2 linked regions of the Methylorubrum extorquens genome follow. The protein of the gene in region 1 interacts with the protein of each later gene in a pairwise test. Links are inferred from orthologs where the notes say so. Each region holds a gene or a part of one and is shown in the gene's direction. Other genes may lie near its edges. The genes, in order: J2W78_RS17175 and rlmB.

Evidence for each region.
Region 2: the proteins of J2W78_RS17175 (region 1) and rlmB interact in binary tests that used the Escherichia coli proteins (3 or more experiments, as listed by UniProt). The link is inferred for Methylorubrum extorquens from one-to-one orthologs.

The regions. Positions count from the first base shown.
Region 1 is NZ_JALJXF010000001.1:3,684,009-3,698,258, forward strand. The notes cover bases 649-3,503. They hold J2W78_RS17175 (NAD(P)H-hydrate dehydratase), read left to right. Parts: upstream 649-1,241; coding sequence 1,242-2,765; downstream 2,766-3,503. Other genes in these bases: J2W78_RS17170 (P-II family nitrogen regulator), read right to left, coding at 719-1,057; J2W78_RS17180 (amino acid permease), read right to left, coding at 2,776-3,503. Outside these bases: J2W78_RS17165 (glutaminase), read right to left, coding at 1-632; more of J2W78_RS17180, read right to left, coding at 3,504-4,179; J2W78_RS17185 (tetratricopeptide repeat protein), read right to left, coding at 4,371-5,519; J2W78_RS17190 (thiamine phosphate synthase), read right to left, coding at 5,516-6,184; fba (class II fructose-bisphosphate aldolase), read right to left, coding at 6,191-7,258; J2W78_RS17200 (phosphoglycerate kinase), read right to left, coding at 7,411-8,613; J2W78_RS17205 (hypothetical protein), read right to left, coding at 8,629-9,147; gap (type I glyceraldehyde-3-phosphate dehydrogenase), read right to left, coding at 9,261-10,268; J2W78_RS17215 (DUF4164 domain-containing protein), read left to right, coding at 10,743-11,063; J2W78_RS17220 (cell division protein ZapA), read left to right, coding at 11,098-11,469; J2W78_RS17230 (5-formyltetrahydrofolate cyclo-ligase), read left to right, coding at 11,710-12,300; J2W78_RS17235 (TIGR00282 family metallophosphoesterase), read left to right, coding at 12,310-13,131; J2W78_RS17240 (MotA/TolQ/ExbB proton channel family protein), read left to right, coding at 13,273-14,250. UniProt on the Escherichia coli protein: Bifunctional enzyme that catalyzes the epimerization of the S- and R-forms of NAD(P)HX and the dehydration of the S-form of NAD(P)HX at the expense of ADP, which is converted to AMP.
Region 2 is NZ_JALJXF010000001.1:725,419-739,780, forward strand. The notes cover bases 7,772-10,738. They hold rlmB (23S rRNA (guanosine(2251)-2'-O)-methyltransferase RlmB), read left to right. Parts: upstream 7,772-8,835; coding sequence 8,836-9,642; downstream 9,643-10,738. Other genes in these bases: J2W78_RS03560 (pirin family protein), read right to left, coding at 7,772-7,979; rpsA (30S ribosomal protein S1), read left to right, coding at 10,058-10,738. Outside these bases: J2W78_RS03525 (ABC-F family ATP-binding cassette domain-containing protein), read right to left, coding at 1-493; J2W78_RS03530 (methyl-accepting chemotaxis protein), read left to right, coding at 875-2,572; J2W78_RS03535 (hypothetical protein), read right to left, coding at 2,686-2,904; J2W78_RS03540 (hypothetical protein), read left to right, coding at 3,231-3,488; J2W78_RS03545 (DNA-3-methyladenine glycosylase family protein), read right to left, coding at 3,494-4,108; J2W78_RS03550 (cytochrome c biogenesis CcdA family protein), read right to left, coding at 4,216-4,935; J2W78_RS03555 (monovalent cation:proton antiporter-2 (CPA2) family protein), read right to left, coding at 5,166-6,932; more of J2W78_RS03560, read right to left, coding at 7,041-7,771; more of rpsA, read left to right, coding at 10,739-11,770; J2W78_RS03580 (putative sugar O-methyltransferase), read left to right, coding at 11,995-13,188; signal peptide peptidase SppA, read left to right, coding at 13,436-14,362. UniProt on the Escherichia coli protein: Specifically methylates the ribose of guanosine 2251 in 23S rRNA.

The DNA.
Region 1 (14,250 bases):
AGGAACAGCCCGGCATTGGCGAGCTGACGGCAGGTCATCGCGATGGCGCAGTGATGGAAATAGACGCCCAGCGTATAATCGACCGGATTCTCGATCACGTCGAAGGAGCGCATGTAGTTAGCGAGCGCCGCGTTGCGGAAGCCCGTGCGCTTCTCGGAGGCCGCCACACGCTCGTCGATGGTGATGCCGTCGTCCTGTGCCAGGAACTGCATGAAGCGCAGGATCTCGCCCAGCGCCTCCCTTGGCTGATGCCCCGACAGGATCACGTCGGTGACGGCGATGGCGCCGGCATTGATGAAGGGATTGCGCGGGATGCCGTTCTCGCGCTCCAACTGGACGATGGAGTTGAACGGGCTGCCCGACGGCTCGCGGCCGACGCGGCGCCAGAGCCGGTCGCCGACCATGCCGAGCGCCAGCGTCAGGGTGAAGACCTTGGAGATGCTCTGGATCGAGAAGGGGGTGTCGGCGTCGCCACCGGCCGCGACCCGGCCGTCGCCGTCGATCACGACGAGGCCGAAACCCTGGGCGTCGACACGGGCCAGTTCGGGGATGTAGCTCGCCACCGTGCCGCGATCAGGCCGGGCCCGCATCTCCGCGGCGATGTCTTTGACGATTGCATCGAGATCGGGCACGGCGTCGCTCGGCTACGGCGCTTCATGTGAAGCGCGGACGCGGCCGGCCCTTCACGAAGCGGGCCAGGACAGCGGGGTCGCCCGGATCAGATCGCGTCGGTGCCGGTCTCGCCGGTGCGGATGCGGATGGCTTCCTCGATGGTCGAGACGAAGATCTTGCCGTCGCCGATGCGGCCGGTCTGAGCCGATTTGCGGATCGCCTCTACGGCGCCTTCCACGAGGGCGTCCGAGAGCACGATCTCCAGCTTCACCTTGGGCAGGAAATCCACGACATACTCGGCGCCGCGGTAGAGTTCGGTATGGCCCTTCTGCCGGCCGAAGCCCTTCGCCTCGATCACGGTGATGCCCTGAAGGCCGACCTCTTGGAGGGCTTCCTTCACCTCGTCGAGCTTGAACGGCTTGATGATCGCCTCGATCTTCTTCATCCGGAAAAGCCCGATCCGTCTCGTCCCTCAGTCAGCCAATTATGTACCATCGCCGCCGCGCGACCGCCACGGCGATTTGGATGACGGGACCGGGAAGTTGCGCACGAAATATGCAAACAAAGCGGAATATGTAGGCAATTCTGCTTAAAACGATGAATTTACAGGCATAGGCTGAGCCAGTTGCATGCATGAGCCGGTGAAATCCCTCCAAGCCTCGCATCGGCTGCTCACCGTTGAGGCGATGCGCCGGGTCGATGCTGCGGCCATCGCCGCCGGCACGCCGGGCATCACACTGATGGAGGCGGCGGGCGCCGCGGTCGCTGAGCGCGCCCGTGCCCTCGCGCCCGAGGGCGGGCGGGTGCTCGTGCTGTGCGGCCCCGGCAACAATGGCGGCGACGGGTTCGTGGCCGCCCGCCTGCTGGACGAGGTCGGCTACCGGGTCGATCTGCGCCTGCTCGGCGAACGCGCCGCGCTCAAGGGCGATGCGGCGCTTGCCGCCGAGGCCTGGACCGGCCCGGTGGGTACCGTCGAGGCCGCGATTCCGACGGCCGATCTCATTATCGACGCCGTGTTCGGCGCCGGCCTCTGCCGCGATCTGGAAGGGACGGCCCGCGCCCTGGTGGAAGCGGTGAACCGGTCGGGCATCCCCGTGCTCGCCGTGGACGTGCCGAGCGGCATCGACGGCGACAGCGGCGCGGTGCGCGGGCTCGCGGTGGAGGCGACCGAGACGGTGACCTTCGTCGCGCTCAAGTCCGGCCACCTGCTCCAGCCTGGCCGGAGCCATTGCGGCGCGCTCCACGTCGCCGAGATCGGTACGAGTGAGGCCGCCTTCGCCGCCGGGATCGCCGGAGAGACCCGCGCGCTGTCTCGCAACGCGCCCGGCCTGTGGGCGCTGCCGCAGCTCACCGCCGGCAGCCACAAATACACCCGCGGCCACGCTCTGGTGCTGTCGGGCCCCGCCACACGCACCGGCGCGGCGCGGCTGGCCGCCCGCGGGGCGCTGCGGGTCGGTGCGGGGCTCGTTACCATGGCCTCGCCCGCCTCGGCGCTGGCGGAGAACGCCGCCCATCTCACCGCGATCATGTTGCGCCCCTGCGAGAGTTCCGACGACCTCGACGACATGCTCGCCGACGAGCGGCTGAATGCGCTGCTGCTCGGGCCGGGCCTCGGCACCGGTCCGGCGACCTGCGACCTCGTCGCGGTGGCGGCAGGTGCCGGGCGCGCCCTGGTGCTCGACGCCGACGCACTCACGAGTTTCCGCAGCGAGGTACGCACGCTCGCCCGCCATATCCGCGACGGCGAGGCGCAAGCGGTGCTCACGCCGCACGAGGGCGAGTTCACGCGGCTGTTCTCCGGTACGGAGGCCGTGGCGGAGGGTCTGACGAAGGTCGAGCGGGCCGCGCGGGCGGCGGAGATCGCCGGGGCGGTCGTGGTGCTGAAGGGGGCCGACACGGTGATCGCGGCCCCGGACGGACGCGCAGCGATCAACGACCACGGCACGCCGCATCTCGGCACCGCCGGCTCCGGCGACGTGCTCGGCGGTCTCGTCGCCGGGTTGCTGGCGCAGGGGATGGAGCCGTTCGAGGCCGCCTGCGCCGCCGTGTGGCTGCACGGCGATGCCGGCCTGCGCTTCGGGCCTGGACTGATCTCCGAGGATCTTCCGGAGATGATCCCGGCGGTTCTGCGTGACCTCTCCGGTCGCGCCTGACCCGCTCCGGCTATCCCGCCGCGACCGCCGCGTTCCTGCGGCCGTAGAGGGCGTAGAATACCAGTCCGAGGACGTTCCAGACGGCGAACCAGAGCTGGGTCGTCGCGGGCAGGCTGAAGAACAGATAGCCGCAGCCCAGAATCGTGATCGCCCCGATCAACCACGGGGCCGGGGCGCGGAAGGTGCGGGGGGCTTCCGGCGCACGGACGCGCATCACCAGCATACAGGCCGCGACGGCCATGAACGCCGCGAGCGTGCCGGCATTGGCGAGTGCGGCGAGTTCCCCCAGCGGAACGAGCCCTGCGAGCACGGTCACGACGGCCGCGGTGAAGAGGGTGATCCGAACCGGCGTTCCGGTCGAGGAGAGTTTCGCCAGGCTCTGCGGCAGCATCCCGTCGCGGGCCATGGTGAAGAAGATCCGGCTCTGGCCGTAGAAGAAGGCGAGGATGACGGTGGGCAGGGCGATCACGGCGGAAGCCGCGAGATACTGCGCCACCAGCGGCCGGCCGAGTTCGCGCAGGATCAGCGCCAGCGGCTCCGGGCTGTCGGCAAAGCGCGTGTAGGACACGGCCCCCACCGCGGCGACCGCGACCGCGACGTAGATCAGGACGCAAGCCGCCATCGATCCGACGATGCCGATGATCAGGTCGCGGCCGGGGTTGCGCGTTTCCTCCGCCGCGGTGGCGATGGCGTCGAAGCCGTAGAAGGCGAAGAAGATGATCGCCGCCGCCGCCATGATGCCGCGCTCGACCCCGTCGGGGCCCACGCTCTTCACGAAGCCGAACGGGTTGAACGGTTCGAGATGGGCAGCCTCAAAAGCCGGCAGCGCGAAGGCCACGAAGACGATCAAGGCGGCGATCTTCACCAGCACCAGCACGGCGTTGACCGTGGCGCTCTCGCGCGTGCCGCGCAGGAGTAGCACGGCGACGACGACGATGATTGCAACGGCCGGAAGGTTGACGATCCCGCCCGCATCCGGCCCCTGCATCAGCGCCTTGGGAAAACCGATCAGGCTTTCCAGCAGCGGCGCGGCGTAGCCGGACCAACCGACCGCCACCGCGCTGACGACGAGCGAGTATTCGAGAATCAGGCTCCAGCCGATGATCCAGGCGAGGATCTCGCCGAGCACGACGTAGCTGTAGGTATAGGCGCTGCCCGAGACCGGGATCATCGTCGCCATCTCGGCATAGGCGAGCGCCGCACAGGCGCAGATCGCGCCGGCGATGGCGAAGGACAGGATCACCGCGGGCCCGGCCTTGGCCGCCCCGACGCCGATCAGCGTGAGGATGCCGGTCCCGACGATCGCACCGACGCCGAGGGCCATGAGATGCGGCCAGCCGAGCGTTCGTGCCAGCCGACGCTCCTCACCGGGCTCCAGTTGCAAGGGCTTGCGGCGAAGAAGGCTGGACGTCATTCGGGCTCCTGTCACGCGGTTGTACGAAAGCCTACGGTTGCGTGACAGTCACATCCTCGCGCAAGCGTCGCCGGATGCGCCAGCCCCCTGCCCCGCTTCTTCGGTTCAAACACGCCGGCCGTTCGGGAATCGCAGGTGGCTAAACCATCGTCCTCTCCCGAAGGCCGGCAACCAGCTTTCGGGACGATGCTTTAAGGCGAGAGGTTCACCCGGTCCGCCGCCAGCGCCTCGGCGCGCTTGCGCTCGTCCGGGTTGAGGCCGGCGGTCGCCCCGTCGAGGCCGGCATCGGCGCGGCCCTGCGAAGCCGCGGTGAGGTTCCAGGCCGCCGCCTCGATCAGGTTCTTCGGCACGCCGCGGCCGGCGACGTAGAGCTTGGCGATCCGGTTCTGAGCGATGGCGTTGCCGCGCTGAGCCGCGTGCAGGAAGTAGCGGGCGGCGCGGGTCTCGTCCTTGGAAACGCCGTCGCCGTTGAACAGCCGGATCGCGAACTCGACCTCGGCGCCGAGATCGCCGTTGTCGGCGGCGCGGCGGAACCACTGCGCGGCCTGGGTCGTGTCCTTCGCGACACCTTTACCTTGGAGGTAGAGCACGCCGAGCGCGTATTGCGCAGCCGGAATCTCGGCCTCGGCCGCGGCCCGGAAATTGGCCAGGGCCGCAGCCAGATCCGCCGGTTTGTCGCTCGCGAGCTGGATCAGCGCGAGATTGTAGCACGCGCTGGGCTGTCCCTTGCGGGCCGCCTGTTCGAGCCAGACCCGGCCGGCCTTCTCGTCCTTGGGCTGCCCGCGCCCGTCCATCGCCATCAGACCGAGGGAGGCCATGGCGTTGGGGTCGCTCTGCACGGCCGCCAGCCGGTACCATTCGTGGGCGCGTTTGGGATCCGGCTTGACCCCGAGTCCCTGGTTGTAAAGCTCGCCGAGCAGCGTCATCGCCGCGGCGTCCTTCGGATTCGCTTCGATCCGCTTGGTCGCCTCGCGGAAGGCGGTGACGTAGCGACCGCGCTGATAGGCTCCGTAGGCGGCATCCGCATTCGGGTTCGCCGTCGCGGGCTGCGCCCCTTGAACATTGGCCGAGTAGGGTGAGGGCAGCTCACGCTTGAGGTCGAGCAGGTTCGGCTTGGCCGGTGTCTGCGCGACAGGCTCCTTCGTGGCCGGCTGCTTCGGGGCGGCGTGAAGAGCGCCGACGTCGAGCGCGAGGACGGCGCAGGCGCCCAGGGCCGTGAGGGACAAGAGGCCAGTTCGGAGTGCAGCCTTCCCCGTGCGCCGACGCGCCCTTCCCTGCCCTCTCAGATGGGGGTGAGCTTTGGAGGGCACCACCACGGTCCTTCCATCAAAAAAAATCATTGTGCCCTGTCGAGCTGCGCCTGTGCGGCCCGAACTCCCTCGGGGTCATCGAGCCACAGGGCACTTTCCAGCCCAACGAATTCGGAACCCGTCAGCACAAGCGCCGCGACATCCTCGGCGGAGGTCGCCACCGCGATGCAGGGCGTCTCGAAGATCTCCGCCCACCACGCCGCGCGCTCGCGCACGTCCTCGGCATCGGGGGCGACGCCGTCGGGGAAGAGGCCGCCGACCATCAGGTAATCGACACCGGTCTCGCCCGCGACCATCGCCGCGTCCCGCGAGCCGAGCACGCCGCCCGTCCCGAGGATGCGGCCATCACGCAGACGCCCGCGCAGATCGCGCAAAGCCTCTTCGTCGGCGCGGTCGAGATGCACCCCGTCGGCTCCGCCGCGGGCCGCGACGGAGACGACGTCGCCGGCATAGCCCGGCACGGAGACGAGCACCGCGGCACCGCGCTCCTGCGCTGCCGGCGTCAGACGCTTGACGAGGGCGACGAGGCTGCGCTCGTCGGACGGCGCCAGCCGCAGGATCACCGCCGCCACGTCACCTGCGGCGCAGGCGGCGTCGAGCGCCCGGGCGGTCGCCTCGGCCTCGGGCGCGCCGAGACCGTAGGGGGTGAGGAGGGCGAGGCGGGGCCGGACCGCGGCCGACTCAGAGGCTGCCATGGCGGATCAGGCGTCGATCTTCGGGTCGAGCGAGCCGTTGGCGTAGCGCTTCGCCATCTCGGCCACCGAGATCGGGCGGATCTTCGAGCCCTGACCGGCGGTGTTGAACTCCTCGAACCGCTGCCGGCAGAGCTTGGTCATCGCCTCCATGGCGGGCTTGAGGTACTTGCGCGGATCGAACTCGGAGGGGTTCTCCGTCAGCACCTTCCGGATCTGGCCGGTCATCGCCATGCGGTTGTCCGTGTCGATGTTGATCTTGCGCACGCCGTGCTTGATGCCGCGCTGGATCTCCTCAACCGGCACACCCCAGGTCGGCTTCATCTCGCCGCCGTATTGGTTGATGATGTCCTGAAGGTCCTGCGGCACCGAGGAGGAGCCGTGCATGACGAGGTGGGTCGTCGGCAGGCGGCGGTGGATCTCCTCGATCACGCCCATCGCAAGCACGTCGCCGTCCGGCTGCCTCGTGAACTTGTAGGCGCCGTGGCTGGTGCCCATCGCCACCGCCAGCGCATCGACCTTGGTGGCGGCCACGAACTTCACCGCCTCGTCCGGATCGGTCAGGAGCTGGTCATGCGAGAGCACGCCCTCCGCGCCGTGGCCGTCCTCGGCCTCGCCCTGGCCGCTCTCCAGCGAGCCGAGCACACCGAGTTCGCCCTCGACCGACACGCCGGCCCAGTGGGCCATCTTGGTGACGTTGTGGGTGATCTCGACGTTATAGTTGTAGTCAGCCGGGGTCTTGCCATCGGCCTTCAGCGAGCCGTCCATCATCACCGAGGTGAAGCCGTACTGGATCGCGGTGGCGCAGGTGGCTTCGTTGTTGCCGTGGTCGAGATGCATGCAGACGGGGATGTGCGGGTAGATCTCGACGAGGCCGTCGATGAGCTTGGCCAGCACCACGTCGTTGGCATAGGCGCGGGCACCCCGGCTCGCCTGGAGGATCACCGGCGAATTGGTGGCATCCGCCGCCGCCATGATCGCGAGCCCCTGCTCCATGTTGTTCAGGTTGAACGCGGGCACGCCGTAGCCGTACTCGGCGGCGTGATCGAGGAGCTGCCGGAGGGTGATGCGTGCCATGGTTCGATCCTCGTGCGATGCGGCCTCAGCCGGGCCTGTCCCTTGCTGCGGCCTATATAGGTGCGCCGGTGCCGCCAGCCTGCGGCCCGGCGCTGAAAAATGCGCTCGTTTGTCGGCGTCGCCGCCCGCGTTGCGGGGCGGCCGATCCGGCCTCAGCCCTGCGCGCGCAATGCCTCGACGCCGGGCAGTTCCTTGCCCTCCAGCCATTCGAGGAAGGCGCCGCCGGCCGTGGAGACGTAGGAGAAGTCCTCGCCCACGCCCGCATGGTTGAGGGCCGCCACCGTGTCGCCGCCGCCCGCCACGCTGACGAGCTGGCCAGCCTTGGTGCGCCGGGCGGCGTGCTGGGCGACCGCGACCGTGCCGGTGTCGAACGGCGTCAGCTCGAAGGCGCCGAGCGGACCGTTCCAGACCAGCGTCCGCGCCTCCTCGATGGCGCCGTCGATCGTGGCGATCGAGGAGGCGCCGACATCGAGGATCATCGCGTCGGAGGGTACCGCATCGACCGGCACGGTCTCGTTCTCGGCATTGGCCTTGAACTCGCGGGCGACCAGCGCATCGACCGGCAGGATGATGGTGCAGTTCTTCTCCTTGGCCGCGGCCAGGATTCGCTTGGCGGTCTCGGCGAGATCCTTCTCGCACAGCGACTTGCCGATATCCTTGCCCTGCGCGTGCAGGAAGGTGTTGGCCATGCCGCCGCCGATCACCAGCATGTCGACCTTGGCGACGAGGTTTTCGAGCAGGTCGATCTTGGTCGAGACCTTGGCGCCGCCGACGATGGCGATGACCGGGCGGGCCGGAGATTCGAGGCCCTTGGTGAGCGCATCGAGTTCGGCCTGCATCAGGCGCCCGGCATAGGCCGGCAGCAGGCGGGCGAGCCCTTCGGTCGAAGCATGCGCGCGGTGGGCGGCGGAGAACGCCTCGTTGACGTAGATGTCGCCGTTGGCAGCCAGCGCTTCGGCAAACTCGGAAGAATTCTTCTCCTCACCCGCGTGGTAGCGGGTGTTTTCGAGGAGCAGCACGTCGCCGTCCTTGAGCGCGGCGACGGCCGAGGCGGCGGCCTCACCGACGCAATCCTCACCGAACGCCACCGGCCGCCCAAGCTTCTCCGAGAGCGTCGAGAGGATCGGCTTCAACGAATCCTTCGGGTCCGGCTTGCCCTTGGGGCGGCCGAAATGCGCCAGCAGGATCACCCGCCCGCCGCCATCGGCGATCTCGCGGATCGTCGGCACGACACGCTCGATCCGGGTTGCGTCAGTGACGCGTCCGCTCTCCATCGGCACGTTGAGATCGACGCGCAGCAGCACGCGCTTACCCTTGAGCGGGCCGGCATCGTCGAGGGTGCGGAAATCCGTCATGGCGGCGTCTGCTTCTTACGGGTTGGAGGCAGGGGGATTGGACGACGGAGTGGCGGACGTCGTCTGGCTCTGACCGCCGAGGCTGTGCGGCAGCATCCGGTCGAGGTTCAGCCGCTGCACGGCGACCATCAGCGCGACGGTGAGCACGGCGGTGATGATCGCGGTCAACACGAGGGCGCCGGTGCCGGGCAGGCGGCCGACCCGGTCGGACAGCGTGCGGACTTCGCTGCGCAGCGACGAGAGATCGACCTGCCGGGCAGCGTCGTTCATCCGGGTCGAGGCCGACTCGATCTTCTCCTCGACGCGCGAGAGCAGCGCCTCGGAGCGGGCATACTTGTCCTCGATCCGCGCCGTCTTGTCCTCAATGCGGGCGAGCTGGTCGGCGTGGTTGACGGCGCCGGAGGCCGGCAGCTCGGCCTTGCCGACGCTCGGCGGCGGGGCCGCGGGCGTCACGGTGGCAGGCGGCGCGGAGGAGGACGAGGGGGCGGGAATGAAGTCGGTCCCGGAAGGCTTGGCCGGCGAGGTCTCGGTCATCGCGTACGCACCTTGCAGCTTCGGCGAGCCGGGCTCGCCCCAGGGAACTCGATCGACAATTGGGGGCGGCCGGCTCGGAGGCCGGCCGCCCTTCGTCAGGCGTAGCTAGAGCGTCAGATCAGCTTGGCCATGGCCACGGCGGTGTCGGCCATGCGGTTCGAGAAGCCCCACTCGTTGTCGTACCAGGACAGGATGCGCACGAAGGTGCCGTCCATGACCTTGGTCTGGTCGAGGTGGAAGGTGGACGAGTGCGGATCGTGATTGAAGTCGATCGACACGTTCGGCCGGTCGGTGACGCCGAGCACACCCTTGAGCGGGCCGGCGGCGGCGGCCTTGATCGCGTCGTTGATCTCCTGGACCGAGGTCTCGCGCTTGGCCGTGAACACGAGATCGACCGCCGAGACGTTCGGGGTCGGCACGCGGATCGCGGTGCCGTCGAGCTTGCCCTTCAACTCCGGCAGGACGAGGCCGACAGCCTTGGCCGCGCCGGTCGAGGTCGGGATCATCGAGAGCGCCGCGGCGCGGGCCCGGTAGAGATCCTTGTGCATCTGATCCAGCGAGGGCTGGTCGTTGGTGTAGGAGTGGATCGTGGTCATGAAGCCGCGCTCGATGCCCACGGTCTCGTCGAGGATCTTGGCGACCGGCGCGAGGCAGTTCGTGGTGCAGGAGGCGTTCGAGACCACGAGGTGCTCGGCGGTGAGCCGGTCGTGGTTCACGCCGTAGACGACCGTGAGGTCGGCCCCGTCGGCGGGCGCCGAGACGAGGACGCGCTTGGCGCCGGCGTCGAGATGGGCCTTCGCCTTGTCCTTCGAGGTGAAGATGCCGGTGCATTCCAGCGCGATGTCGACCCCGAGGTCGCGGTGGGGCAGCTCGGCCGGGTTGCGCACGGCGGTGACGCGGATGCGCTTGCCGTTAATGACGATGTCGTCGCCCTCGACCGCGACCTCGGCCGGGAAGCGGCCATGCACGGAATCGTAGCGCAGCAGGTGGGCGTTGGTCTCGACCGGGCCGAGATCGTTGATCGCGACGACCTCGATGTCGGTGCGGCCGGCTTCGACGATGGCGCGCAGCACGTTACGGCCGATGCGCCCGAACCCGTTGATGGCAACCTTGACGGTCACGGCGTGACTCCTTCGAAATGGGGCGCACCCGCGCGCCGATGGGGAACCGGTCGGGCCGGCCGGCGGCGTTCGCGCGCGGCACCCGATGAACGTGGGACCGCTCCAAGCGGGGCGGCACTGAACGGGGGATGAACCGTGAGGCGGCCCGCAGCCGTCCGGTCGGCGGACGGTCTGAGCGGGGAGCCGGGAAGAGTCACGGTTTCAGAAATCCGTAGGGCGGCCCCGCGCCGGGGGATCGGGGCCGGGCGCCGGCTCTCTAACATGGCGCCCGAGGCTGTCAAAGATCGGGGGCAAGCCTGTGAATTGTCTGGAATTTCGAATGCGCTTGGCTGAAACCTGTTCGCAGCGGGGGTTCGGAGTACCGCGAAAGTCCTTCCGCCGCCGGCCGTTTACGTTCTGGTCGCCGTGGCGCGGGGCGCGTTTCGTGGCAGACTCCGATGACGCGGCAACCGACGGGTGGAGATGGCGCGAGATATGGCGCGAGCGGAGACGAAGGCAGCGCAAGGAAGGGGGCAGGACGGTGGCGGGCTGGAAGAGGCCCTGCACCGGCTCGACGCCGCGCTGGCGCTGCTCGAGACGGCGGTGGCCCGCAAGCTCGAATCCGAGCGCAGCCGCGGCGACCGGGAGACGGAGTTCGCCCTGCTAGAGGAGGACCGGGTGCGGCTCGCCGCCGAACTCGACGCGGCGGGGGCGCGGCTCGCCCGGATGAATTCCACCACCGGTGAGGTCAACCGCCGCCTCGATCGCGCCATCGAGACGGTGGAAGACGTGCTGTCCGGCCCCACCGGGCGCTGAGTTGGCGCTGAGTTCGAGTCAGGTTCACACGCGGATGCCGCACGTCAACGTCACCATCGCGGGCAAGAGCTACCGGATGGCCTGCGGCCCCGGCGAGGAGGATCACCTCGCGGCCCTGGCCAAGAGCTTCGACGACCGCGTCAGCGAAATGCGCGGCACCTTCGGCGAGATCGGCGACATGCGCCTGCACGTCATGGCCTCGCTGACCCTGGCCGACGAACTGCTCGAAGCCCGCCGCCGCATCGCCGACCTGGAACAGCACGCGACCCAGGGCGCGGCCGATCAGGCCCGGCTCGCGAGCGGTGTCGGCATCGCCGCCGAGCGGATCGACCGACTGGCGCGGGCGCTGTCGGGGCAGCCGGGCGGCGCTTCCGCCGGCAAGGGCGAGGCCGGCCGCGGCGGCTGAGCGGGGCGGGAGCACGCACAGCCGGCTTCGAATTTCTGAGGCGTGACACGATCGCCCCCTGGCGTCCGAGCCCCGGCGCGTCTATCTCTGGCGGGCGGGGCTGCAGAGTTCGTCAGGAGAACTTTCCCCGGGGCCTTATCGACTCCCCAGGGAGCTGTCACTGGCCTCGTCCGTGGACTTGGCCAACACGGCGCCCACCTACACTGTAGGTTTCCCGGGATCGACACTCCAACGGCTCAAGTGGCTCCGCACTCATCCTCCGAACGCTCGCTGAAGGCGAGCCTCCGCGCCGAGGCGCTGGCCCGCCGCGACGCGCTCTCGCCCGAGGCCCGCCTCGCCGGCGCGCTGCGCGCCGCGGACATCATCGCGGCCATCCCCGAACTGGCCGAAGCGCCGCTTGTCGGCGCCTTCTGGCCGATCCGCTCCGAGATCGACCCGCGCCCGCTGATCGAGCGCTTTTTCGCCCGCGGCCAGCGTGTCGCATTACCGAAGGTGACCAAGCAGGGCCTCGTCTTCCGTGAGTGGCGCGCGGGCGAGGAACTGGTGAAGGGCGGCTTCGGCCTCAGTGAGCCCCGCGACGACCTTCCCCCGCTCGACCCCACCGCCCTGATCGTGCCGCTCGCCGCCTTCGACCGGGCGGGCCAGCGCATCGGCTACGGCGCCGGCTACTACGATCAGGCGATCGAGCGGCTCTCGAAGAACGGACCGGTGCTGACGGTCGGCATCGCTTTCTCCGTCCAGGAGATCGCACAGGTGCCGGCCGAGCCGCACGACCGCCCGCTCGACCATCTCGTGACCGAGGCCGGTCTCGTGCCGCTCCGGCAAAACTGATTCGACGCGATGCGCATCCTCTTCCTCGGCGACATCGTCGGACGTCCCGGCCGCTATGCCGTCACCGAACGCCTGCCGGCCCTGCGTGAGCGCTGGCGCCTCGATTGCGTGGTCATCAACGGCGAGAACGCGGCCGGCGGCTTCGGCATCACCGAATCGATCTGCGACGAAATCCTCCAGGCCGGCGCCGACGCCGTGACGCTCGGCAACCACTCCTTCGACCAGCGCGAAGCGCTCGTCTTCATCGCCCGCCAGCCGCGGCTGATCCGCCCGGCGAACTACCCGCCGGGCACGCCGGGCCGCGGCGCCACGGTGATCGAGACGCCCCGCGGCGCGCGCGTCCTCGTCGTCAACGTGATGGGCCGGATCTATCTCGACCCGCTCGACGATCCCTTCGCCGCGGCCGACCGCGAACTCGACGCCTGCCCGCTCGGCGCGGCGGCGGATGCGGTAATCGTCGACATGCACGCCGAGGCCACCAGCGAGAAGCAGGCCATGGGGCATTTCCTCGACGGCCGCGCCAGCCTCGTCGTCGGCACCCACACCCATGCGCCGACCGCCGATCACCGCATCCTGCCCCACGGCACCGCCTACCTGTCGGATGCCGGGATGTGCGGCGACTACGATTCCGTGCTCGGGATGCAGAAGGACGAGCCGGTGCGCCGCTTCCTTCAGAAGACGCCGGGCTCGCGTCTCGAAGCGGCCACCGGCGAGGGCACCCTGTGCGGCATCGCGGTCGAGACCGACGACGCGACGGGTCTGGCCAAGCGCGTCTGGGCCGTACGCCTCGGGCCGCATCTCGAGGAGACCTGGCCGCGCGAGTGGGATTGAGTCCACCTCTGCGCCTCAAGGCTCGTTGAACGATAGCGCACCGTGACTTGATCGCGGCAGGCCGAGCCGCCAGAGTGCCGCCGGTTTCGACACAGCGGTGCCGCCGGTCCCGGCGTCAGGCCCAACACGAGTATGGACCCGATGGCGGCCCGTTCCGCGTCCCTCGACACGCCTCCCCTCGCCAAGCCCGGCATGACGCTGGTGCGGATGCTGGTGTTCCTTGCGCTCGCGGGCTTCCTTGCCTTCGTCCTCTACAAGCAGATCACCCCGGCCTTCCTCGCCAATCCGGGCCTCAACGGGCTGATCCTCGGCGTGCTCCTGATCGCGGTGCTGCTTGCCTTCGGGCAGGTGACGCGGCTGTTTCGCGAGGTGCGCTACGTCAACGCGGTCGCCGCCGGGCAGAACCCGAAGGACCGGCCGTCGCTTCTCGCGCCGCTGCTGCCGGCCATCGCGGCGCGCCGCGAGGGGATGACGCTCTCATCCACCCGCGCGCATCTCGACACCACGGCGGTGCGGCTCGACGAGGGCCGCGAGATCCTGCGCTACATCGCCGGCATCCTGATCCTGCTTGGCCTGCTCGGCACCTTCTGGGGCCTGATCGAGACGCTCTCGGCGGTGGGCTCTGTGATTGGCGGCATGCGCGGCGGTGGGGATGCGGCGGTGATGTTCGACGAACTCAAGAGCGGGCTAGCCGTGCCCCTGTCCGGCATCGGCCTCGCCTTCTCCGCCTCGCTGTTCGGCCTCGCCTCCTCGTTGATCGTCGGCTTCCTCGACCTTCAGGCAGGGCAGGCCCATTCCCGCTTCCACAACGAGTTGGAGGACTGGCTCGTCTCCGGCGAGGAGCAGGCGGTCGCCACCACCGCCGTCGCGGCGCGCCCGGCGCCCGAGCACGATCCCGCCATCGCCCGCGAGTTGCAGGCGGCGGTCGATCGGCTGAGCGGCGTCATCGCCGAGGGCGCCGGGGGCCGGGGTGCGACCCAGGCGATGACCAACCTCGCCGAGGGCATCCAGGGCCTCGTGCAGCACATGCGCGCCGAGCAGCAGATGATCCGCGACTGGGTCGAGGCCCAGGCCGCCCGGGAGCGTGAATTGAAGCAGGTGCTCGAACGGCTGGCGCGC
Region 2 (14,362 bases), 3.0 Mb from region 1 along the record:
CGCCCGAAAGCCGGCCGACATCACCGTCCATCATCTCCTGCGAGAAGCCGAGCCCGGCCAAAACCTCGTAGGCGCGGCCTTCGAGCGCGTAACCGTCGAGCTCCTCGAAGCGGGCCTGAACCTCGCCGTAGCGCTCGATCAGCGCCTCCATCTCGTCGGCCCGGTCGGGATCGGCAAGACCGGCTTCCAGCTCCTTCAACTCAGCTGCCACAACGCTGACCGGGCCGGCGCCGTCCATCACCTCGGCGACGACGGTGCGACCGGCCATCTCGCCGACATCCTGGCTGAAATAGCCGATGGTGATGCCGCGCTCCGAGGAGACCTGCCCCTCATCGGGCTGCTCCTGGCCGGTCATCATCCGGAACAGCGTGGTCTTGCCGGCGCCGTTCGGCCCGACGAGGCCGGCCTTCTCACCCTTCTGGAGGGCGGCGGACGCCTCGATGAAGACGATCTGACGACCGTTCTGCTTGCCGATCTTGTCGAGGCGAATCATGCGTCCGCGAGGCCTGGTTGATGGTCTGGGGGCGGTGTGCCGGGGAGGGAGCGCCTGCGCCTTACGCCAAGGTCGCCGCGAGCGGAAGCGGAGCGGCTTCAGGGCAGGCCCGCATCGGACGTGCGAAGCGTACTCGGTCGTCTGCGCCCGCCAGAACGGGGCAGGCAAAAACGCGAGCGAACTTCTTCGCCGTCAAGCAAATTCGGTTCGGTCGGTGGCTATCGAAACGTCAACGTCATGATAACATATGTTGTCACTGATATTCATTCAAAATCCATCTCCCAAGTTGCTTCTTATTAACTGCGCCCCATCACCATATTGTGATCCGCGGCGACAGGGGACGCGTGCGGATGCTTTTTACGGTCCCTGTGACGCGGACAGATGCGCTGGTTCATTAATCTCAGGCTCATCGGAAAACTCGCTATTCCGGTGGCGTTGGTTGCGCTGGTCGCGGCCGGCATCGTCGGTCTGGCGCGTGACGCGCTCGGGCAGTTGCAGCGTGGGACGCAGGAGGTGGTCGACGTGCGCGCGGCGCGGGTGATCACCGCGTTGCAGACCGCCCTCGCCATCGACGAGGCGGTGATCAGCGAAAAGAACATCATCCTTGAGACCGACGCGTCGATCCTATCGGCGCAGCGCGAGCGATTCGAGGAAGCGCGGACGCGGGCGTATGCCGAAGCAGACCACCTGATCGCCCTGGCAGATACGGACGCGCGCCGGACAATGCTGATCGCGGTCAGAGCGACGATCTCCGATTTCTTCACGACGGTAGAGCGCTCGATCGCCTTCGGCCTGAAGAAGCAGAAGGAGGTGGCAGCCAAGGTCTCTTCGGAAGAAGTGCGCCCGGTCCGGACAAAGGCGATCGAGGCGATCCGGAAGCGCATCGCGGCCAACATCAGCGATCTCGAAGATGCCAAGCGGAAAGCCGCCGACGTCGGCACATCCGCGGCCCTGGCGCTGACGGTCATCGCGGTCGCCGGGCTGCTGCTGGCCTTCGGGCTGCTCGGGGTGATCGTGATCGTCGGAGTCGTGCGCCCCATCGGCCGCCTCGTGCGCGTGCTTCAGCGTATGGCCGAAGGCGAGATCGAGACCGAGATCGCCGAGGCACGCCGTGGCGACGAGATCGGCGCCGTCGCCCGAGCCGTCGAAGCCATCAAGGCGCTCGTCGCGCGCAAGGCGGCCGAGCAGGCGGAACTGAAGCGCGTGGCGGATGAAGCCGCCGCGATCGAGCGCCGCCGCACCATGATCGAGTTGGCCGACGGTTTCGAGCGTGCCGTCGGCGGTGTCGTCGGAATGGTATCGTCCTCCGCCACTGAGTTGCAGGCGACCGCTCAGCAGATGACCGCGACCGCGACCGAGACCGCCAACCAATCGACTACCGTCGCGGCTGCGGCGGAGGAGGCGGCCTCCAATGTCGGCACCGTGGCCGCCGCCGCGGAGGAACTCGGTGCGTCCGTCCATGAGATCGGCCGGCAGGTCGGCACGTCGGCGGAGATGGCGCATCGCGCCGTGGGTGAGGCAGACCATAGCGCCGTCCTCATCCACGACTTGAGCCAGGCCGCCGCGCGGATTGGCGATGTGGTGAACCTCATCGCCAGCATCGCCAGCCAGACCAATCTGCTCGCGCTCAACGCCACCATCGAGGCGGCGCGGGCCGGGGAGGCCGGACGCGGCTTTGCCGTCGTCGCGAGCGAGGTGAAGGAACTCGCCGCGCAGACCTCGCGGGCGACGGAGGAGATTTCCGGGCAGATCGCGCAGATCCAGGGCGCCACCGGTCAGGCGGTGACGGCGATCGGCAGCATCACCGGGCGCATCCGCGAGATCAACGCGGTGGCGGCGACCATCGCTGCGGCCGTGGAGGAGCAGGGGGCCGCGACCCAGGAGATCGTGCGCAACGTCTCCCAGGCGGCCGTGGGCGCGGGGGAAGTGACGAGCAACATTGCGGGCGTGGCGCAGGCGTCGGAGGAAACCGGAGCCGCCGCCACGCAGGTTCTGGCCTCGGCCTCGGAGCTGTCGCGGCAATCCGAGCACCTGCGGGCGGAGGTCGCGCACTTCCTCGCGACGGTGCGCGCGGCCTAAACCGGGCCTCGTGCGAATTGAAAAGGGGACGCCTCCACGGCGTCCCCCTTTTTTGGTCGAGCGGGTTTCGAATGGGGTCGCCGAAGGCCGGCAACCGCGATCGGGAGTGCGCCTCAGCCCGGTACCTTCTTATGGGACACGGCGGCGGCAACGTCGTCGGGCCGGACCTCGTCGCCGGTCACAGCACCGGAAAGCGCCGCGGCGTGAAGGGCCAGTACGGGCACGAAGACGAGCGCCATCATCAGCGCCACCACGAGCACCACGCTGCCGCTACCGCCGGATTTCGCCGAACGAAAGCGCGCACGGCGGGAAATGACATTGGAGTCAATCATGGCTCACCTCTTGTCGGACCAGCCGCCAGGGCCGGTCGCGGGTGAGCCGGATCAGACGATCAGGCGCGGAACACGCGGGTGGCCGAAGGCGGCGTGGTCGATCGACTACTGTCGTCGGGCATTGGGGTCGGAAGTTCCTGTGGAGCCGCGCATCGCGCGCACGGCGACGATAAGCAGACAACGCGCGCTTGCAGGATCAGTTCGATCCCGTCAAGTCCGAACGTCGTTGCGCGCTGTGAATGGCTGCCGTCGTCGCGTTTCGACATCATCAGCGATCGGTGGCGGACCCGCGCGAACGCGTGCGGTGCCGCTCGCAATGGGACACCATGTCGAACGATACGATCATCTGGACACAAGGCGGGATCGCCGAGGTGCCCCTGCAGCGCTTCACCGGCCGCGTCGGCGCGATCGAGGTCGCCACCGTCGAGTATGACGGGTCGAACCGCCTCTGGACGTGGTGGAGCCCGCTTGCCGAGGACATCTGGGGCCACGCGCAGGAGCCGGACGGAGCCAAGCAGGCCGCCGAACTCTGGTTGCGCAACTGGCTCGAGAATTTCCGGCCCTTCTTCGAGGCGGGCCGCTGACCGCATCAGGCGGCGACCGGCGCCGCGTCCCGGCTGCGCCACATGTAGCGGGCGAGGATCGAGCGGTACGGCGCGAACTGCGCGGCCACCGCGACCGTATCGTCATCCCCCGCGAGCCGCCGCAGGACGCCAACCGCGGCCACGTCGCCGACGGGCCAGATATCCGGGTCGAGAAAGTGGAAGATGCCGGCCATGTCGGCGGTCCACGGCCCGACCCCGCGGATGCGGCGCAAAACCGCCGAGCGCGCGGCATGCGGTAGGGTTGCGAGTTCCGGGCCGAGCCGGCCGGCCTCCTCCGCCTCGCGGATGGCGTGGAGCGCCCGCACCTTGTTCGCCGAGACGCCGCAGCCGCGCAGCAGGGCCTCGGTGCCCGGAACGAACAGATCGCGCGGTGTGCCATCCTGTGCCGCGGCGGCCGCCTCGATCCGCGTCCAGATCGAGAGGGCGGCCTTGGTCGAGAGCTGCTGGTTGACGACCTCGACGAACAGACGCTCGGCCAGGCTGGCATGCGCGGGCGGCGCGATCTCGATCGGACCGATTGCCGCGATCGCGGCCCGCAACGGTGCCGCGACCGTGGCGGCCGTTCCAAGCATTCTTTCGTAGATATCCGCGTCGAGCATCTTCTTCCTGGGGCGACGATGACCACCGCCGGAAAACGCCCGGCACCGTCCGCCGCTCCGCTTTGTCGAATCCGCGTTTGATCCGCAGCGGCCGCGCAGTTCCTTGTTCAGAAGCGCGTGGTGAGCGCCGTCAGCCAATCCGGTGAGGCATCGACCAGCGTGGTTTCGAGAGCCCGATCATAGCCCGCCAAAATCAGGGCGCCGGTGACGATCAGGATCACGCCCAGCGTGAGCTTGAGCCCCTTGCCGACGTCCATCATCCGCGCGCGCCAGCGAATCAGCACCTCGCGCGACAGCATCCCGAGGGCGACAAGGGGGAGGGCGGCCCCGAGGCCGAACACCAGCATGGTGACTGCGACGCCGCCGAGGTTGCGCCCCTGGGCGGCCAGCAGGGAGGCCGCGCCGAGGGTCGGGCCGACGCAGGGACTCCACACGGCGCCGAGAAGGAGGCCGACGGCGAACTGGCCTGCCAGCCCGGCGGTCGAAACCCCACCGAACTTCCCCTCGGCCCAATTGCTCAACGGCCCGGCCGCAACGGCGAACCGATTCTGCGCCGCCGGTACGATCAGGACGAGGCCGAGCAGCACCAGCAATACCGCCCCGATGGCGCGAAACCGGTCGCCGTCGAGGCCGATCGCGAAGCCGATCGTTGCGATGAACAAGCCGATCGCGACGAACGAGAGTGCCAGACCGGCGGCGAGCGCCACGGCCCCGAGCCGGTGCTCCGCGACCGCCGCGCCCAGCACCAGCGGAAGCAGCGGCAACACGCAGGGCGACAGCACCGAGAGGAGGCCGGCAAGGAAGGCGAAGCCGAGATGGCTGGCCATGGGACGCCTCGAAACCCTTTTTCGGGATGCCCGCGGTTACACGCCGGTCGGATTGCTTCGGCCTGGTGGCCTCGTCTCCCGGCTTTCTCTACAGGCGAACGCCGTGCCTTGCATCGGCCGGGCGCGTTCCCTCGGTGCCGCATCCGAGGCGGCCCTCTTTCTTCGCCGCCATGCCGTTCCGAGCGCCCGCGAGCCTCTCCGGCATGCGGCCCTCTCCCATATGACGGCGGTCAGCCGTGCCCGTGCGTCGGCAGGGACGCGTTTCCCCGGATCAGCTCTCGGCCCGCATAGATGCCGCCCACGACCTGGAGGTCGAGGCGCTCCGCGTCGCGCCGACGGACCTCGGCCATGATCTCACCGGCCGCGTCCGGGTCGGCCCCGATCGTCACCAAGGCCTGCTCACCCAGGGCGAAGGCCGACTCGAGCGTCTCGCGCATCTGGTAGGCGACGCCCGCCTCGATCAGCTCCACCGCGTGCTCCCGGTCACGGGCGCGCGCCAGGACCGGAACCAGCGGAAACTCCGCCTTCGCCAGTTCCGCGATGCGCTTGGCCATGGCGCGGTCGTCGATGCAGATCAGGATCGCGCGCGCCGTCGCGGCGCCAGCCGCGCGCAGGATGTCGAGCCGGGCGCCATCGCCGTAATAGACCTTGAAACCGAACCCCTCGGCGAGGCGGATATTGTCGGCGTTGGTGTCGATGATCGAGACCGAGCAGCCGCGGGAGATCAGCGGCTGGCTGACGATCTGCCCGAACCGGCCGAACCCGACGATCAGGGCGCTGCCGACGAGATCTTCCGGCGCCTCGACGCCGTCCGTGGACGCGGTGGCCTTCGGTCCGAGGCGATCGAAAGCGATGACGGTCAGCGGCGTGATCGCCATCGACAGGATGACGGTGGCCGTGAGGATCGCGTTGGTCGTGCCGTCGATGATCCCGGCACTCGCTGCCGCCGCGTAGAGCACGAAGGCGAACTCGCCGCCCTGCGCCATCAGGGCCGTCCGCTCCAGCGCCTCGGCGTGTTGGGTCCGCAGGGCGCGGGCGACTCCGTAGATGACGACGCTTTTGACCGCCATGTAGGCGGCCACGCTCATGAGGATCAGGCCCCAGTTCGCGGCGATCACCGCCAGATCGAGGGACATCCCGACGCCGAGGAAGAACAGGCCGAGCAGGATGCCGCGGAACGGCTCGACATCGGCCTCCAACTGGTGGCGGAAGCTCGATTCCGAGAGCAGCACGCCGGCGAGGAAGGCCCCCATCGCCATGGAGAGGCCGCCGAGCTGCATCGCCAGCGCCGAGCCGAGCACGACGAGCAGCGCCGCTGCGGTCATGACCTCCCGCGCCTTGGCCGCCGCCAGCAGGCGGAACAGCGGGTTGAGCAGCCAGCGGCCCGCGGCAACGAGCGCGGCGACGGAAGCCAGGGCGATGGCGACGGCGATGGCGCGCTCGGTCCCGCTCGTCTCGGCGCCGCCGGGCGCGAGCAGCGCGACGGCGGCCAGCAACGGCACGATGGCGAGATCTTCGAGCAGCAGGATGGCGACGATCCGCTGGCCCTTCGGCGTCGAGAGCGAGCCGCGTTCTTCGAGGAGCTGCATGACGATGGCGGTCGAGGTGAGCACGAAGCCGGTGCCGGCCACGAAGGCCACGACGACCGGAAACCCCATGGCGACGCCGACGAGCGTAAGGGCGGCGATGCAGGCGCCGACCTGCGCGAGGCCGAGACCGAAGATCTCGCGGCGCATGCCCCAGAGCCGCGAGGGCTCCATCTCCAATCCGATGATGAAGAGGAACATCACGACGCCGAGTTCGGCCACGTGAAGGATCGCGTGGGCGTCGTTGAACAGGCCGACGCCGAACGGCCCGATGGCCAGCCCCGCCACGAGGTAGCCGAGGACGGAGCCGAGTCCGAGCCGCTTGAACAGGGGAACGGCCACGACGCCCGCGGCGAGGAGCGAGACGACCTGAACGAGTTCGCTCGCGGCCCCGGATGCTTCGATAGCCATGGCGTGATCGAACCTCTGGACGGGTTGGAAGGCGCCGGTCAGGCGCAGGCAGGACAGAGCGGGGGGACCGGGGGAGCGCCGCCCTCGGTGGGACCGGCGCGCCGTCGCTCACGGATAGCGGACGGGCGGGGGATCCTCGGGCAGGGGGATGAACTCGGCGTCGTTGGGCACCGTGTCGAAGCGGCCCTGGCGCCAATCCTCCTTAGCCTGGGCGATCCGCTCCGGCCGCGAGGAGACGAAGTTCCACCAGAGGTGCCGCGGCCCGTCCATCGGCTCGCCGCCCAGAACCATGAACCGCGCGGCCTCCGTCGCGCGCACGCTAATGCGGTCGCCGGGCCGGAACACCAGGAGTTGGCCGGGGCCGAAACCGTCGCCGGCAATCTCGATCGCGCCCGCAACCGTGTAGATCGCCCGCTCGTCGTAGGTCGGATCGAGCGGAAGGGCGGCGCCCGCTTCCAGCATCACGTCGGCATAAACCATCGGGCTTGAGGTGCGCACCGGCGAACGCGCGCCGAAGGCTTCGCCTGCGATCAGCCTCACGGTCTTGCCCTCGCCGGTGAGGACCGGAAGCGCGGCGGCCTCGTAATGCTCGAAGGCCGGGGCGTTCTCCTCGTCGCGGGCCGACAGGGCGACCCAGCTCTGGATGCCGAACAGTCGAGAGCCGGTCTGGCGCAGAGTCGGAGCGGTGCGCTCCGAATGGGTGATGCCGCGCCCGGCCGTCATCCAATTCAGTTCGCCCGGCCGGATCGGCAGCTCGGTGCCCAGGCTGTCGCGATGCATAATCTCGCCGTCGAACAGGTACGTGACGGTCGAGAGGCCGATATGCGGGTGCGGACGGACGTCCATACCCTGGCCGAGCAGGAACTCGGACGGGCCCATCTGGTCGAAGAAGATGAACGGGCCGACCATCCGGCACTCGGTCGAGGGGAGGGCACGGCGCACGGCAAACGAGCCGAGATCGCGCGAGCGCGGCACGATCAGGGTCCGGATCGCGTCGCAACTGAAATGATCGCCCGGGATCGGATCATCCGCACTGTGCCAGCTCACCGCTCTTCTCCCTCGTTGGCCCAGACCGACAGCCGCGCACGTATCGGGAAGCGTGTCCGCCGTCGCGTCGCCCCACATCCTGTGACGGCGTGCCGCCGAAAGCATTATGGAATGAGTGAGTGGGAACGAGAATGGAAACTGGGGAAACGTATCGTTTCCAAAAGTACCGTTCGCGCTTGCGCAGCGGTATCGCGGAAGCATCCGCCGGACTGCATTCGTCTGTGCTTTTCCGGAGGATCGAGCGGCTTCGCGAGGTGGCCGGTGAGGATGAAGTCGTCTCGGAAAAAGGGCAGCACCTCACGCGCAAAGACGTCGCCGCGCCGGCCCAGCGTTTTTGTCAAATTCGTGGAACAGCACAGCGGTGCCGATCTGGGCGTTGCGAACTGTGCATTGGCATCGGCGAGCCTTCACGCCGCCCTTCAGATCTTGTCCGGGCTCTCTTCCGCGTGATCCACGAGCACGACCTTCGCAGAGATGCCCTTCGATGCAACCAGCCTATCTACTTTCGCGCTCAGGTGTCTCTTCTGACAACGAGCGTAAGGCGCGATGGATGGGGTCGCCGGTCAGTCGCATCTGCGGCCTAGGGATCTCACTATGGGAGATGTCCCGAACGAAGTGGTGCCTGCGAGGGGAATGGCGCGCCCTGCGGGAATCGAACCCGCCTTTTCAGCGTGAAAGGCTGACGTCCTAACCGATAGACGAAGGGCGCTGTCTGGCGGCGACCGGTCTATAGTCGGGTTCGTCGCCGACGGCAACGGCTTTGCCGCATGATTCCGCGACTTGACGCGGAGCGGTCCCATCGGCTTCTCGGACATCCGATCCGCCGCATCCTTTTCCTGCCCTGAAAGACCCGCCCATGACCCCGCCGCGCGACCGCCCGGCCAAGCCGTACGGCTTCCGGCCCCGCCCGCGAACCCAGCCTCCGGGACCGGCCGCGCGGGAGGGGAGGGACCATGTCGTGCTCTATGGCTGGCACCCCGTCTCGCAGGCCTTGGCCAATGCGGGCCGCCACTTCCATCGGCTGCTCGCCACGGAGAATGCGCTGGCGCGCCTGAAAGAGGCCGGCGTCGAACTGCCGATCGAGCCGGAGATGGTCCGCCCGAGCGCCATCGACCGGCTGCTCGGTCCGGACGCGGTGCATCAGGGCCTCTACGCGGAGGCCGAGCCGCTGGCTGCTCCCGCGCTCGACGCGATGCCGGACGACGCGCTGCTGCTCGCCCTCGATCAGATCACGGATCCGCACAATGTCGGCGCCATCGTCCGGACGGCGGCTGCGTTCGGGGTCACCGCCATCGTCACCACCGCGCGCCATTCGCCGAATGCCACGGGCGTGCTGGCGAAATCCGCGTCCGGCGGCCTGGAGCACGTCCCGCTGGTGATCGTGCGCAACCTGGCCGAGGCGCTGATCACGCTCGGTGAACGCGGTTTCACTCGGATCGGTCTCGATTCGGATGCCGGCACGACCCTCGAAGCGGTCGGCCCCCGCCGTCCGGCGGTTCTCGTGCTCGGGGCCGAGGGCAAGGGACTGCGCCAGCGCACCACCGAATGCTGCGACGTCCTAGTGCGCATCGAAGCGGCCGGCGCCATCCGCAGCCTCAACGTCTCGAATGCAGCGGCGATCACGCTCTACGCGCTGACGCGTTCGACCGGGACGCCAGCCTGAAACGTGACGCCCGGCGCCGGATGGCGCCGGGCGTCATCCGGAGACCGACACGCTCCGGCCCGGTCGCGACAAGATCCCGGGCGAATCGTATCCGCCCGAACTCAACTCTCGCGGTGGCGTTCGCGTCCGAGACCCCGGCATTCCAAGACGTTTCAAGACGTTGCGTCGCGCACGCGGATCCGGTATCGCTCGCACCGATTTCCTCATCGATACCGTCAGGATCCGGGCTTTCTCGCTCGGCGGACGCATCGCCGGGGGGATCGAGCCCTCGACCATCGCTTTCAGCATGCGTCGGCCCTCCGAGAGGAGGCGAGCCCGGCCGGATCGTCCATCCGGCGGGCGGCGGTGACGGGGGTCCTTTGCAACACGAGCCGCCGACGCAGGCCTCACGAAATGGGGCCATTCAGGAGAAAGAATGTCAGCTGGTCTGAACGCAAGCTCTTCGGCCCGCGAGGATTTCGCGGCCCTGCTCGAGGAATCCTTCCTCCAGCATGAGATCACCGAAGGTTCGGTCGTCAAGGGCACTGTCGTCGGCATCGAGAAAGATGTCGCCGTCATCGATATCGGTGCCAAGACCGAGGGGCGCGTCCCCCTCAAGGAATTTACCGGCCCGGGCCGCGAGGGCGAGCTCAAGGTTGGCGACGAGGTCGAGGTTTACGTCGACCGCATCGAGAACGCGCTGGGCGAGGCCGTCATCTCGCGCGACAAGGCGCGCCGCGAGGAGTCTTGGGTCAAGCTCGAAAAGGCCTTCGAGGCCAACGAGCGCGTCACCGGCACGATCTTCAACCAGGTCAAGGGCGGCTACACCGTCGATCTCGACGGCGCCGTGGCGTTCCTGCCGCGCTCCCAGGTCGATATCCGCCCGGTGCGCGACGTGACCCCGCTGCTCGGCACGCCCCAGCCGTTCCAGATCCTCAAGATGGATCGCCGCCGCGGCAACATCGTCGTGTCGCGCCGCACCGTGCTCGAAGAGAGCCGCGCCGAGCAGCGCTCGGAGCTGGTGGCCAACCTTGAGGAAGGTCAGGTCATCGACGGCGTCGTCAAGAACATCACCGAGTACGGCGCGTTCGTCGATCTCGGCGGGATCGACGGCCTGCTGCACGTCACCGACATGGCATGGCGCCGCGTGAACCACCCGTCCGAGGTCGTGACCATCGGCCAGACGGTCAAGGTCAAGATCATCAAGATCAACCACGAGACGCACCGCATCTCGCTCGGCATCAAGCAGCTCCTGGCCGATCCGTGGGAGGGCATCGCCGCCCGTTACCCCGAGGAAGCCAAGCTCAAGGGCCGCGTGACCAACATCACCGATTACGGCGCCTTCGTGGAGCTGGAGCCGGGGATCGAGGGCCTGATCCACGTCTCCGAGATGAGCTGGACCAAGAAGAACGTCCATCCGGGCAAGATCGTCTCCACCTCCCAGGAGGTCGAGGTGCAGATCCTGGAAGTCGATTCGGTCAAGCGCCGCATCTCGCTCGGCCTCAAGCAGACCCTGCAGAACCCGTGGGATGCTTTCGCGGAGAAGCACCCGGTCGGTTCCGAGGTCGAGGGCGAGGTCAAGAACAAGACCGAGTTCGGCCTGTTCATCGGCCTCGAAGGCGATGTCGACGGCATGGTCCACCTGTCGGATCTCGACTGGAACCGTCCCGGCGAGCAGGTCATCGAGGAGTTCAAGAAGGGCGACATGGTGCGTGCCCAGGTTCTCGACGTCGATGTCGAGAAGGAGCGCATCTCGCTCGGCGTGAAGCAGCTCGGCGGCGATCCCTTCGCCGAAGCCGGCGAGGTCAAGAAGGGCCAGATCGTCACCTGCGAGGTCGTCGAGGTGAAGGATTCCGGTCTGGAGGTGAAGCTCGTCGACACCGACATGCAGACCTTCATCCGCCGCGCCGAACTCGCCCGTGACCGTGGCGACCAGCGTCCCGAGCGTTTCGCCGCCGGCGAGAAGTTCGACGCCCGCGTCATCCAGTTCGATCGCAAGGCCCGCCGCGTGCAGGTCTCGATCAAGGCTCTGGAAGTCGCTGAAGAGAAGGAAGCGATGGCCCAGTTCGGCTCCGCCGATTCGGGCGCCTCGCTCGGCGACATCCTCGGTGCCGCCTTCAACAAGAAGAAGGGTGGCGACGAGGAGTAATCCTCGCTGCCTTCCGATAATGCCTCGGGGCCGGCTCTGCCGGCCCCGAACTTTTTTGGGTTCTGTTTTCGAATCGTCCCGAAGCGAGTGCGATGACAAACCGCCTCTCGAGCTTGGGCGCCAGCCTGAGATGGTTGAGGGGCAGGCGCCCCGGACGCCGTTCCGACGCGCTCCCATCCCATTTCGACTCCGATCTTTATCTCGACCTCAACGCCGATGTGGCGATGGCGGTCGAAGCCGGCCTCGTCGCCTCGGCGGAAGAGCATTACAGCGTCTTCGGTCGCCGTGAGGGCCGTCCATTCGAGGTCCCGTCCGCGACGGACGAACTCGGCGGCGGAATCGCCGGGCCGTGGACCTACCGATACCCCTACCGCACTTGGCCCGAGATGCAGGCCATCGCCTTCGCCGTGCCTCGGCCCGGCCCTGAGGACGATGCCATCGCGCGACGCCTCATCGCCGCCTGGCAATCTGGTGCCGGGCGCGCCCCGGTCCAGGCCGACAGCGAGGGCATGTGGGCGGCCCGGAGCCGGGGCTTTCCCGATTTTCATCATGCCCTGCAGAACGGCGATGCCGCGGCGCTCGCCGGCCTGCTGAACAACCTGTTCCAGTCCCATCTCGCGCACGGCATCGCCATGGGGCGCACGATGGCGACGCTGGCGCGCCACGCGCCGACGCCGTTCGCCGCAAGCTGGTTTGACCGGCTGCTGAGGCTCTCGGAGGCGGTCGGTCTCGCCCCGATCCGCTCACCCGAGCAGGGCGATTTCGCGGCCGCGCTGACTAGCCCCCTTGCCCACGCTGTCGAGTCGGCTCGTCTCGAGGCCGAACTCGGCTTCCCCCTGGCGTTTCCCGAGGTCGGTGCCCCGTTCGGCGTGCGTTACGGCGCCGGCATCCTGCCCGAGCATGCCTTGACCCACGCCTACGCCGCTTGGCGGATCGGAAAACTCGGCCGCTTCGACCGGGTGGTCGAGATCGGCGGCGGCTTCGGCGGGCTGGCTTGGTTCCTGCGCCACCCCGACCGGCACTACACGATCCTCGATCTTCCCTTCACCAACGTGCTCCAGGGATGGTTCCTGCTGAAAGCGGGCCTCGACGTGTCCCTCGCCGGCGAGCCGGACGCCGCGATCCGGGTCCGGCCGTGGTGGGAGATCGAGCGGAACGAGCGCTACGATCTGGCGATCAACCAAGATTCGCTGCCGGAAATGCCGCCGGAGACGGCCGCCATGTATATCGCGCGTATCCGCGCCATCGCGCCGCTGTTCTACTCGATCAATCAGGAGGCGGCGGCACCGAACACCGAGGCTTTCCGGCAGACCATCGTCGCCGACCTGGTTGCGCGGGACGGTGGCTACCGCAGGCTGGACCGGCATCTGTTCTGGATGCGTGACGGCTACGTCGAGGAGATCTACGCTCGACGCTGAACGGGTTGCCTTGCGAGGACAGGGTATCCGACGACGACTGCTGACGGTTGTACCAGCCCAGTCGGAACGGGCTCTTGCCCGCGTGCCTTGCGCGGCGCTAAACACGAGCGCAGCAACCGAACCCAAATCCATCAAGGGTTTGGCCGGCATCCGGATCGGACAGGGCCGTGCTCCGGCAGGGCGCGCGTGAATGGTCCCAAAGAAACGACGGCTGCCCCGCGCCGCCTGGAGAGGAGTACATCGTCGGATGGCTGCAGACGCCGAGTTTCTCATCGACCGCCGCCGTCTGCGCCGCAAGCTCACGCTATGGCGGCTGCTCGGCATCGGTGCCGCCATCGTCGCCGTCGGTGCGTTGGGCTACCGCGCGCGAGTCGGCGAAGGCCGGCTGTTCCCGGCCACCGAGAACCAGATCGCCCGGATCTCGATCGGCGGCTTCATCGCCGGCAGTGAATCGACCCGCAAGCTCATCGAGCGGGTCGGCGAGTCGAACGCAGTCAAGGGCGTGGTGATCTCGATCTCGTCGCCGGGCGGCACGACGACCGGCTCGGAAGAGCTCTACCGCAACCTGCGCGCGCTGGCGGCAAAGAAGCCGATGGTCGCTTTCGTCGATGGGACGGCAGCCTCGGGCGCCTACATCACCGCGATCGCCGCCGACCACATCGTCGCCCGCGAGACTGCGCTCGTCGGCTCGATCGGCGTACTGTTCCAGTATCCAGACGTCTCCGGCCTGCTCGACAAGGTCGGGGTGAAGGTCGAGTCGGTCAAATCCTCGCCGCTGAAGGCGGAGCCCTCGGGCTTTAGCCCGACTTCGCCGGAGGCGCGCGCCGCCCTGTCCGCGATCGTCCTCGACACCTACGGCTGGTTCAAGGACCTCGTGGCGGAGCGCCGCGGTATGGACGAAAGCCAGATTGCTGCCGTCTCCGACGGCCGCGTGTTCAGCGGCCGCCAGAGCCTGCCCCTCAAGCTCGTCGACGAACTCGGCGGCGAACGGCAGGCCGTGGCGTGGCTCGAGAAGGAGAAAAAGGTCCCCGAGAAGCTTCCGGTGAAGGACTGGAAGCCGAAGGCCGATGGCGGGTTCAAGCTCTGGTCGGCTCTGGGGCTCGGCGCCGACCTACTTGGTCTCGAAGGGCTCGCCGGACGTCTCCGTGCGGTCGAGGACGAAGCCGCCGGGCTC